Regions from separate parts of the Pseudomonas sp. 8(2025) genome, predicted to be linked through region 1. Evidence: riboswitches for the same ligand, from Rfam matches in the RefSeq annotation. Region 1 holds a riboswitch; each other region holds the start of a gene.
The links. Region 1 has a riboswitch for cobalamin ahead of cobW (cobalamin biosynthesis protein CobW). Riboswitches for the same ligand answer to the same signal wherever they lie in the genome.
Positions count from the first base shown of each region.

Region 2: it holds a riboswitch for cobalamin, as region 1 does, so the genes downstream of both, ACUXVH_RS10725 (TonB-dependent receptor) here and cobW (cobalamin biosynthesis protein CobW) in region 1, are expected to answer to the same signal.
Region 3: it holds a riboswitch for cobalamin, as region 1 does, so the genes downstream of both, ACUXVH_RS27085 (TonB-dependent receptor plug domain-containing protein) here and cobW (cobalamin biosynthesis protein CobW) in region 1, are expected to answer to the same signal.
Region 4: it holds a riboswitch for cobalamin, as region 1 does, so the genes downstream of both, cobO (cob(I)yrinic acid a,c-diamide adenosyltransferase) here and cobW (cobalamin biosynthesis protein CobW) in region 1, are expected to answer to the same signal.

Region 1 covers NZ_JBQOIE010000017.1:29,561-31,755, forward strand. The annotation lists gene ACUXVH_RS26400 (CbtA family protein) at 1-85, opposite strand, end outside; gene ACUXVH_RS26405 (CbtB domain-containing protein) at 97-285, opposite strand; cobalamin riboswitch at 382-607, opposite strand; cobalamin riboswitch at 749-960, shown strand; gene cobW (cobalamin biosynthesis protein CobW) at 1,059-2,129, shown strand; gene cobN (cobaltochelatase subunit CobN) at 2,133-2,195, shown strand, end outside.
Region 2 covers NZ_JBQOIE010000004.1:241,390-243,584, reverse strand. The annotation lists gene ACUXVH_RS10725 (TonB-dependent receptor) at 1-738, opposite strand, end outside; cobalamin riboswitch at 849-1,053, opposite strand; gene ACUXVH_RS10720 (NAD-dependent epimerase/dehydratase family protein) at 1,417-2,195, shown strand, end outside.
Region 3 covers NZ_JBQOIE010000018.1:56,955-59,149, reverse strand. The annotation lists gene ACUXVH_RS27085 (TonB-dependent receptor plug domain-containing protein) at 1-1,031, opposite strand, end outside; cobalamin riboswitch at 1,184-1,387, opposite strand; gene ACUXVH_RS27080 (arginine N-succinyltransferase) at 1,604-2,195, opposite strand, start outside.
Region 4 covers NZ_JBQOIE010000019.1:27,201-29,395, forward strand. The annotation lists gene ACUXVH_RS27470 (cobyrinate a,c-diamide synthase) at 1-230, opposite strand, end outside; gene cobO (cob(I)yrinic acid a,c-diamide adenosyltransferase) at 241-852, opposite strand; cobalamin riboswitch at 934-1,166, opposite strand; gene ACUXVH_RS27480 (hypothetical protein) at 1,338-1,919, shown strand; gene ACUXVH_RS27485 (PQQ-dependent sugar dehydrogenase) at 1,990-2,195, shown strand, end outside.

The DNA.
Region 1 (2,195 bases):
CGACCCAGAAGCTTTGCAGCAGGGTCAGCAGCAGGGCGGCCAAGAGGCCGGTGAAACCTGCGGTTTGCGCGATACGCTTGATCATGTCGGCAGGTCTCAATGGCAAGGGAAGGCGGCGCTGTGGCGGGTGTCGTGGGCCGCGTTGTGCACCGCCTCGATGTGGGAGAAGCCGGCGAAGTACACCAGGCACGCGCCGAGGATCGAGGCGCCGATGGCGGCCACCAGGCGCTGGCTCAGGGTGGAGGTCGTGCTGGCGGAGTGGCTGGTGCTGCTGATGATCGACATGGCGCTTCCCTCTGGAGTGTCAGCGGGGTAGAGGCGCAGGAAAACCCCGCGTGATGGCCACGCAGGGTTTGCAACAGCGCCCGCCCACCGCGGGTTGTTATGTAAGTGTTGCGGGCCGGTCTCCGGGCTTGCGAGGGGCAGGGCTGTGTCATGCCGTGCCAGCAAGTGTCGCCTTCCCATGCCTTGGCACAGTGGATCTGACACTTCGCTCGCTTACCGTTGCGGGGGCAGCACCGGACTGGCCACGGCTTTTTAGTTAAGCACGTGATTCACCGGTTTCCCGTTTCACCCTGTAAGGGGCACCCGTAACAAGGTGTGTAGGAGATCATGGGCGGGGCAGGGGCGTCAATTGCCGTGACCGCTGCGCAGGTGTGCGCCGCGCTCGCGCAAGGTTCAATGGCTCTTTCGCCGGCAAGCCGGCTGCTACGGGCGCATTGTCGATTGACCGTCCCCCTGGCTCTGCGTAGCCTTGCGCTTTCGAGGTTCTTCGGCCACGGGTCGAAGCTAAGAAGGGAACGCGGTCGATGCCGCGGCTGCCCCCGCAACTGTGAAGGGTTCGATTGCTGCAAGGCCACTGCATGGGCGTCGACGACGCCGGTGGGAAGGCGCAGCAATCGCCGGTCCGACGACTGGCAAGCCCTCAGCCAGGAGACCTGCCTCGATCCAAGATTCTCACTACAACCGGGCGGGGTGATCCGGTGGCGAAATCTCCGCGCGCCCGGCGTTGCGGTTCTCGTCCCGTTTGCCCGCCTCCTTTTGCCAAAGGGCATCCGATGAAAACACTGGCCAAACTTCCCGTCACCATCGTCACCGGCTTCCTTGGCTCGGGTAAGACCACCTTGCTCCGGCACATGCTGGACAACGCCCAGGGCCGGCGCATTGCGGTGATCGTCAACGAATTCGGCGAGCTGGGCATCGACGGCGAAATCCTCAAGCAATGCGCCATCGGCTGCACCGAGGAAGAGGCCAGCGGCCGAGTCTACGAGCTGGCCAACGGTTGCCTGTGCTGTACCGTGCAGGAGGAGTTCTTCCCGGTGATGCGCGAACTGGTGGCGCGCCGTGGCGACCTGGACCACATCCTCATCGAGACCTCCGGCCTGGCGCTGCCCAAGCCTCTGGTCCAGGCCTTCCAGTGGCCGGAAATCCGCAGTGCCTGCACCGTCGATGCGGTGATCACCGTGGTCGACAGCCCGGCCGTGGCCGCCGGCACCTTCGCCGCCTTCCCCGATCAAGTGGACGCCCAGCGCAAGCTCGACCCCAACCTGGACCACGAATCGCCGCTGCATGAGCTGTTCGCCGACCAGCTGTCCAGCGCCGACCTGGTGATCCTCAACAAGACCGACCTGATCAGCCCCGAAGACCTGGCCAAGGTGCGCCTGGAAGTGGCCGAGGAGCTGCCGCCGGCGGTCAAGGTCATCGAAGCCAGCAGCGGTCGCCTGCCCCTGGATGTGCTGCTGGGCCTGGGTGCCGGTTCCGAGGAACACATCGACGGCCGCCACAGCCATCACGACCATCACCATGACGGCGATGACGATCACGACGACCACGATCACGACGCCTTCGATTCCATCTCCATCGAGCTGCCCCAGGCCGACGAAAGCCTGCTGCTGGACGCCCTGACCCAACTGGTGGTCAAGCACGGCATCCTGCGGGTCAAGGGTTTCGCCGCGATCCCCAACAAGCCGATGCGCCTGCTGATCCAGGGCGTGGGCACGCGCTTCGACAAGCACTTCGACCGCAAGTGGGGCGCCGACGAGGCCCGTACCACGCGCCTGGTGCTGATCGGCCAGGAACTGGACGCCGCCCAGCTCGAAGCGCAACTGCGCGCCGCACTCAGCGTCTAAGCCATGCACCTGCTCAGGACCCAGCCCGGCGGTTTCGTGTCGGATGACAACATTGCCGACCTGGGA
Region 2 (2,195 bases), on a different contig from region 1:
TTGCCAGCGTAACGCCGCGCTGAGTGCCAGGCTGCGTGACTGGCCCTGGTCGACCCAGCCATTGCTCTGTTGCTGGTTCAGGGTCAGGCGGTAGCTCAGGGTATCGGTCAGCGAGCCGCCGCTGTCCAGGCCCAGTTGCTGGCGATCATGGGAGCCATAGCCCAGGCGCAGGTGGTTGTGGATCTCACCGTCGAAGGGCTTCTTGGCAATCACGTTGATCACCGCGCCGGTGGCGCCTTCCCCGTACAGCACCGAGGCCGGGCCGCGGATCACGTCGATGCGCTCGACCATCCACGGGTCCACCGGGAAGGTCTGGCTGCCGGCGCCGGTGTACAGGCGCGCGCCGTCGAACAGGGTCATCACCGAGGAGTGCCCGGTAAAGCCGCGGGCCGACAGTGCGGTATTGCCGTTGCCCGGGGTGGCGATGCTGGTGATGCCGGGGGAGCGGGTAACGGCATCCTGCACCGTGAGGTTGTTGCGGTTGCTGATGGCGTCGTTGCCCAGGCTGCTGGTGCTGGCCGGAGTCTCCAGGGCCGTGAGGTTCAGCCGCGAGCCGGCGGGCAGGGGCGTGTCCAGAGAGGTTTGCGGGGCGCTGGAGACTCCGTTCACTTGGGTCTCGGGCAAGACCAGGGAGGTTTTCTGTTCAGCCAAGGCCAGCGCCGGGTAGGCCATGCAAGGCAGGAGGGTGAAACACAGCGAGGGGCTCGCCAGGTGTTGCAGCAAGGAGGTGCGGGACATGCGATTCCTACTACTTGTAAGGAATGAATGAATCCCGGAGGGAACAACGCATAGGGAATCGCGGGCAGCCGCGCCCACGAAAACCGGACTGCGCCCGCCCACCGCGGGGTTGTCAAACGAAGTTGCAGGCCGGTCTCCGGGCTTGCGAGGGTCATGAGGCATTCACCTTCCCATGCCTTGGCACAGTGGTCTGTCGAATGCTTCGCTCGCTTACCGTTGCGGGGGCAGCGCCGGACTGATCATCGAAATGACGCACCGGCTTCCCGTTTAACCCCATGCACGGCGGCATGGGACACCTGAAACTGGCGCGCATATGAGCACTGCCGAGCCCTTGCGTCAATGGCATGTGGCCAGCTACGGCGGCGGTTTCAGCGCTTTATGTTGGGAAAGTCAATATATTGACCTATTTTTCCTGGCGCTTAAATAATCGACAAATATCGACGCATTATTGACGATTTTGCTTTTCTGACCCAGTATGTCGGCGCTGAGCGATTGATTATCTTGAGTTTTTTTTTGACGCCAAAGCTCTGAACTCTGCTCCGAAAAAAGGCGAAACAGCCTATGGGGCAGAGCAGCCAAACAAAACATGATGGCCAGGATGGCAAGTAGCCAGGGCTGATCCGTTGGCTGTGCTAGCTTCAGACGGCGTAGCCGCGGTTTTTCTCTTTGGAATGATCTATGTCTGCCGAACGGATACTGGTTACTGGGGGCGCTGGTTTTATCGGTTCTCACCTCGTGGATGCACTGCTGGCCAAGGGTTATGCGGTGCGGGTTCTGGACGACCTTTCCACGGGCAAGGTCGGCAATCTGCCCATGGGCGATGCTGGCCTGGAACTGCTGGTGGGGGATGCCGCCGATGCGGCACTCCTGGCGGATGCCGTTCAGGGCTGCGATGCCGTGGTGCATCTGGCTGCTGTGGCGTCGGTCCAGGCTTCGGTCGAAGACCCGGTGGCCACCCACCAGAGCAATTTCATCGCCACCCTGCGCCTGTGCGAGGCGATGACCGCGGCCGGTATCCGCCGCGTGGTGTTCGCCTCCAGTGCTGCGGTCTATGGCAATAACGGCGAGGGCACGCCGATTGCCGAAGACACCCCTAAATCTCCCCTCACGCCCTACGCGGCGGACAAGCTCGCCAGCGAGTACTACCTGGACTTCTACCGCCGCCAGCATGGGCTGGAACCGGTGATCCTGCGCTTTTTCAATATCTTCGGCCCGCGCCAGGACCCTTCATCGCCGTATTCCGGGGTGATCAGCATTTTCAGCGAGCGGGCCAAGGCCGGGCGGCCCATCACCCTGTTCGGCGATGGCGGGCAGACCCGCGACTTCGTCTATGTCGCGGACCTGGTGAAGATCCTGGTGCAGGGCCTGGAATGCCCCGCGCCGGCAGCCGATGCCACCAATGTCGGGCTCGGCGGGGTGACCACCCTCAACGATCTGATTGGCGCCCTGCAGCAGAT
Region 3 (2,195 bases), on a different contig from region 1:
AGCACGTGGCCGCCGTCCAGCTCGGCCTTGCCCTCGGCCTGCAGGCCCCAGTCGGTGAAGCCCCAGTAGTCGTTGTGGTTGCGCACCTTGAGGCTGGCGTCGTCGAGGCTGTCGATCCTGGTGTAGCGGGTGTCCCAGTCGTTGACATGGCCCTTGACGAAGTAGCTGAAGCCTTCGCCCAGGCGCTGCTCGAAGGTCGCGGTGGCGATCTGCTGGATGCGGTCGTTGGTGGTTTTCCGGTTGTTCACCGGGCGGGCGAAATCCAGGTTGGCGTCGCTGTACTGGTAGAACAGTTCCAGCCGCGAAGCGTCGCCAAGGCCCTGGATCGCCTTGGCGCCGAAGGTGGTCACTTCATAGCTGCGTTTCTTGTCCCGGGTGTTGGCGTTGTAGGCGCTGTTGCGAAATGGCTGGTAGCCATCGGAGACGTTGTGGCTGACATAGGCCAACAGCCCCAGCTCGCCCAGGCCGTTGCTGAGGATTTGCTCGGTGCGGGCGTCGCCGCTCCTGCCCATGAAACTGTCCAGGCCCAGGTTGACCTCGCCGGAGACGTCGCGGGTCTGCGGGCTGCGGGTGACGATGTTGATCACCCCGGACACCGCTTGTGTACCGAACAGCAGGCTCTGGCCACCCTTGAGCACCTCGATGCGCTCGATGGCGTTGGCCGGCAGGGTATCCAGGTACAGGCCGCCGTACAGGCGGTTGTTCAGGCGCACGCCTTCCAGCAGGATCAGGGTGTCGTCGTTGCGCCCGCCCAGCAGGGAATAGGTGCCGTAGTCGAAGGGGCCATTCTTGGGCGCCACATACAGCCCCGGCACGTACATCTGCAGGACCCGGGTGATGTCGCTGCTGGGGCCGGCGCGTTCGATCTGCTGGCGGTCGATGATCTCCACCTTGCTGCCGTACCGGGCCATTTCGGCCACCGTGGTGGACTCCACCGAGGGGGCGGAAACAAATTGCCGGTCCAGCGTCAGGGGGCTGTCGTCCGCCAGCAGCAGGGGGCTGAACAGGCAGCCGAGCAGGGCGCCGCTCATGGTGCGGCCAGGTGCACGCCAGTCGCGTGCAAGGAAAGCGTCAGGTGTTGTCATTGTTGGTCTTCTCGAAAGTGTCTTCGGGAAGCACGCAGGAGAGGGTATCGGCCACGGGCACGCGACCATACCGGCCCATGCCCGCCCACCGCAGGATTGCCAAACAGACGTCACAGGCCGGTCTCCGGGCTTGCGAGTCTGGCGGCATTCGCCTTCCCATACCTTGGGTACAGTGGCCTGTTGAATGCAGCACTCGCTTACCGTTGCGGGGGCAGCACCGGACTTGCCCGAAAAGGGGCGCACCGGTTTCCCGTTTCACCTCCTGCACGGCGGCAGGAGGCACCTGAAACTGGGCGGCATATGAACATCCGCCCCGGCGTTCGTCAACGTTGCGCCTGCCGCCAGGTGTTACCGGATTCATCGCCCTGACGCCTCTGTAGCCGCTGCCGAGCCCGCGAGGCTGCGCAAAGGCCCGCAGGGCCTTGCTTGGCAGTCTCATGTCGAGCACCTCAGCGGTCTTGAGATTTCGCGCCCCTGCGGGCCGTTCTTTCGAACGCGGCCCGAGCCTGCGGCAGCGGCTACAGGAGCAGGGCGCTTTGCGGGGCCAGGTGCCGCTGTGCGTGCAGGGCCGTGCGTGACTCGCAGGCCAGCAGCGGCACCGCCCGTACCGAGTCGCCCGGCTGCAGTTGCAGGCGCTTGGCGGTCAGCCGGTCCACCAGTAGGCAACCCGAAACCAGGCGCCCGGGGGCGGCGGTGATGCGGCAGCTTTCCAGGCGCCGGTTGTGAATCAGCCACACCGGCGCCTGTGCATCCGGAGTGCCCACCAGCAGGGGCAGGGTCTGGCTTTCGCGCACGCTGCGGATCTTCGCCACCTCGGCCTCGATCAGCGGCCCGCCATCGAAGATGTCGATGCAGCCCTGATGGCTGAAGCCTTCGTCGCGCAGGATGCTCACCGCCTGTTCGGTGCTGGCGTGGGCCTGGCCGATGGCGGCCTGCGCCTGGGGGCTGAGCAGGCAGGTGTACAGCGGCTGGCGCGGCATCAGTTCGGCGATGAAGGATTTGCTGCCGTGGCTGGACAGGCGATTGGCCTGCTGGAAACCCATCTTGAAGAAGTGCCGCCCCAGGCTGTCCCAGAACGGCGAGCGGCCCTGGCTGTCGAGCTGGCCGCGC
Region 4 (2,195 bases), on a different contig from region 1:
CGGCGGCTTTCCTGCTCGCCCACCATCCACATGTCCAACTGGTACACCGCGGCACCACTGGCGCGCTCAAGAATCATCGGGTCGAGGAAATCCGGGCCGCACTTGAAGACCCGGACCTTGCGCCCCCGGTTGCGGTGCAAGCGGGCCAGGGCCGCGGTCACCGTGGTCTTGCCCTGGCCGGAAGCCGGTGCGGCGATCAACACTGCCGGGCAATGACGAACATCAGTCATGAATTCACGCTCACAGCTCGACACCTTTCTGCGCCTTGATCCCGGCCTGGAAGGCGTGCTTGACCATGCCCATCTCGGTCACGGTATCGGCCAGCTCGATCATCTCCGGCTTGGCGCCGCGACCGGTCACTACCACATGCTGCATGGGCGGACGTGCCTGCAGGTCACTGAGCACCTGATCCAGGTCCAGGTAGCCGTGCTTGAGGGCAATGTTCAGCTCGTCGAGCACCACCAGGCCAATATCCGGGTTGCTCAGCAACTCCCTGGAAACCGCCCAGGCGGCTTCAGCCGCAGCGATATCGCGCTGGCGATCCTGGGTTTCCCAGGTAAAGCCTTCGCCCATCACGTGAAAGCGCACCTGCTCGGGGAAACGCCGGAAGAACAGTTCTTCGCCGGTGCTGTTACGCCCCTTGATGAACTGCACCACGCCACACTGCATGCCGTGGCCCATGGACCGCGCCAGCATGCCGAAGGCCGAGCTGCTCTTGCCCTTGCCGTTGCCGGTCAATACCAGCAGCAGGCCGCATTCGTTGGGCGAGTTGGCAATGCGTTCATCGATCACGGCTTTTTTGCGCAACATGCGCGCCAGATGGCGCTCGTCACGATCGGGGGATTCACTCATGGGGCAGCTCTCCGTTGGGGCTGGGGAACGGGGGGCAGGGAAAAGGAACAGACGGCGCTAGCCTGGCATCGCCCACCGTGATGCCGTTGGATGGATCAGGCCGGTCTCCGGGCTCATGAGCGGCATGGCTGCCGGACTGCGCGCCTTCCCGTGTCATTGACACAGTGGCGTCAGGCGCAGTCTTGACTCATCTACCGTTGCGGGGGCAGCGCCGGAATCGTCGTCGGCTCCATCACTGGAACAGACCCTGACCGGCTTCCCTGTTTCACTCTGTCGGCCACCGGCCACAGAGCACCTGAAACAAGTCGCGAAGGTTAGAGGGTTGGGGGTGGAGCGTCAATTAAAGCCGGCCGTCGCCCCCGGCACAAAACTGCACTGCATCAATAAACTGACGCCAATCTTGTGCCACACTCAGAGCAATGATATCAAATAGCCACTTTTCAGCGCCCCAGGCGCCAACCACACAACAATAAGGGGTGAGTTCGATGCAAGGCATGATCATCAGCAATCCGAAGCTGGAATTCCTGCGCCCGATGCTGGAACGCTGGTTCGATTGCATCGATCGCTACAACGCGGTTCGCGGCGATAACGAAACGCCCTACTGGTTCGACGAGCAGGCCAATCTCGGGCTGCTCAGCGCGGCGGCCTGGATGGCCGAGATGGTCAGCCTGGAACACAGCCCCAGCAGGAAACAGCAGGAAGAAGGTGCGCGCAACGCCCGCACCGACCTGTACCTGGCCACCAAGGAAGAGCGCGCCTACATCCACGCCACCCAGCGCTGGCCAAGGGTCAACAGCCTGAACCTGACCCAGGCACTGCTGGACGTTGCCCAGGATGCAAGAAAGATCAGCTACGCCAGCGACCTGAGACTGGGTTGCCTGTTCGTTGCCCCACAAAAATCCCAGCACAGCGCTACCCCGGAAGAGCTCCAGGACATGCTCGACGAACTGCAGAAAGAGCACTGTTGCGCCGTGGCCTGGTACTTCCCCTACGCCTATCGCAAGCTGCACAACGAGGCCGGCCACTACCACCCGGGCGTCGCCGTGCTCTTCAAGGAGGCCCGCTGATCGGGCGGAACCATCGACTGGCTATGCTTCTCTATGACTACGACGTCCGTGCACTCATAGGGAAATTCGCATGCTCAAGCTTCAGCACAGCCTACTGATCGCCATCGCCGCCGGCCTCGCCGCCTGCGGCGAAACTTCCAGCCTGCAGGTGTCCGACGGCACCGGCCCCAACCCCAAGCTGCCGGAACCCAACCCGACGTTGATCCCCACGGTCAACATCGCCCCCGCCATCGGCTGGCCGCAAGGTGCAAAACCCCAGGCCGCGGCCGGCACCCA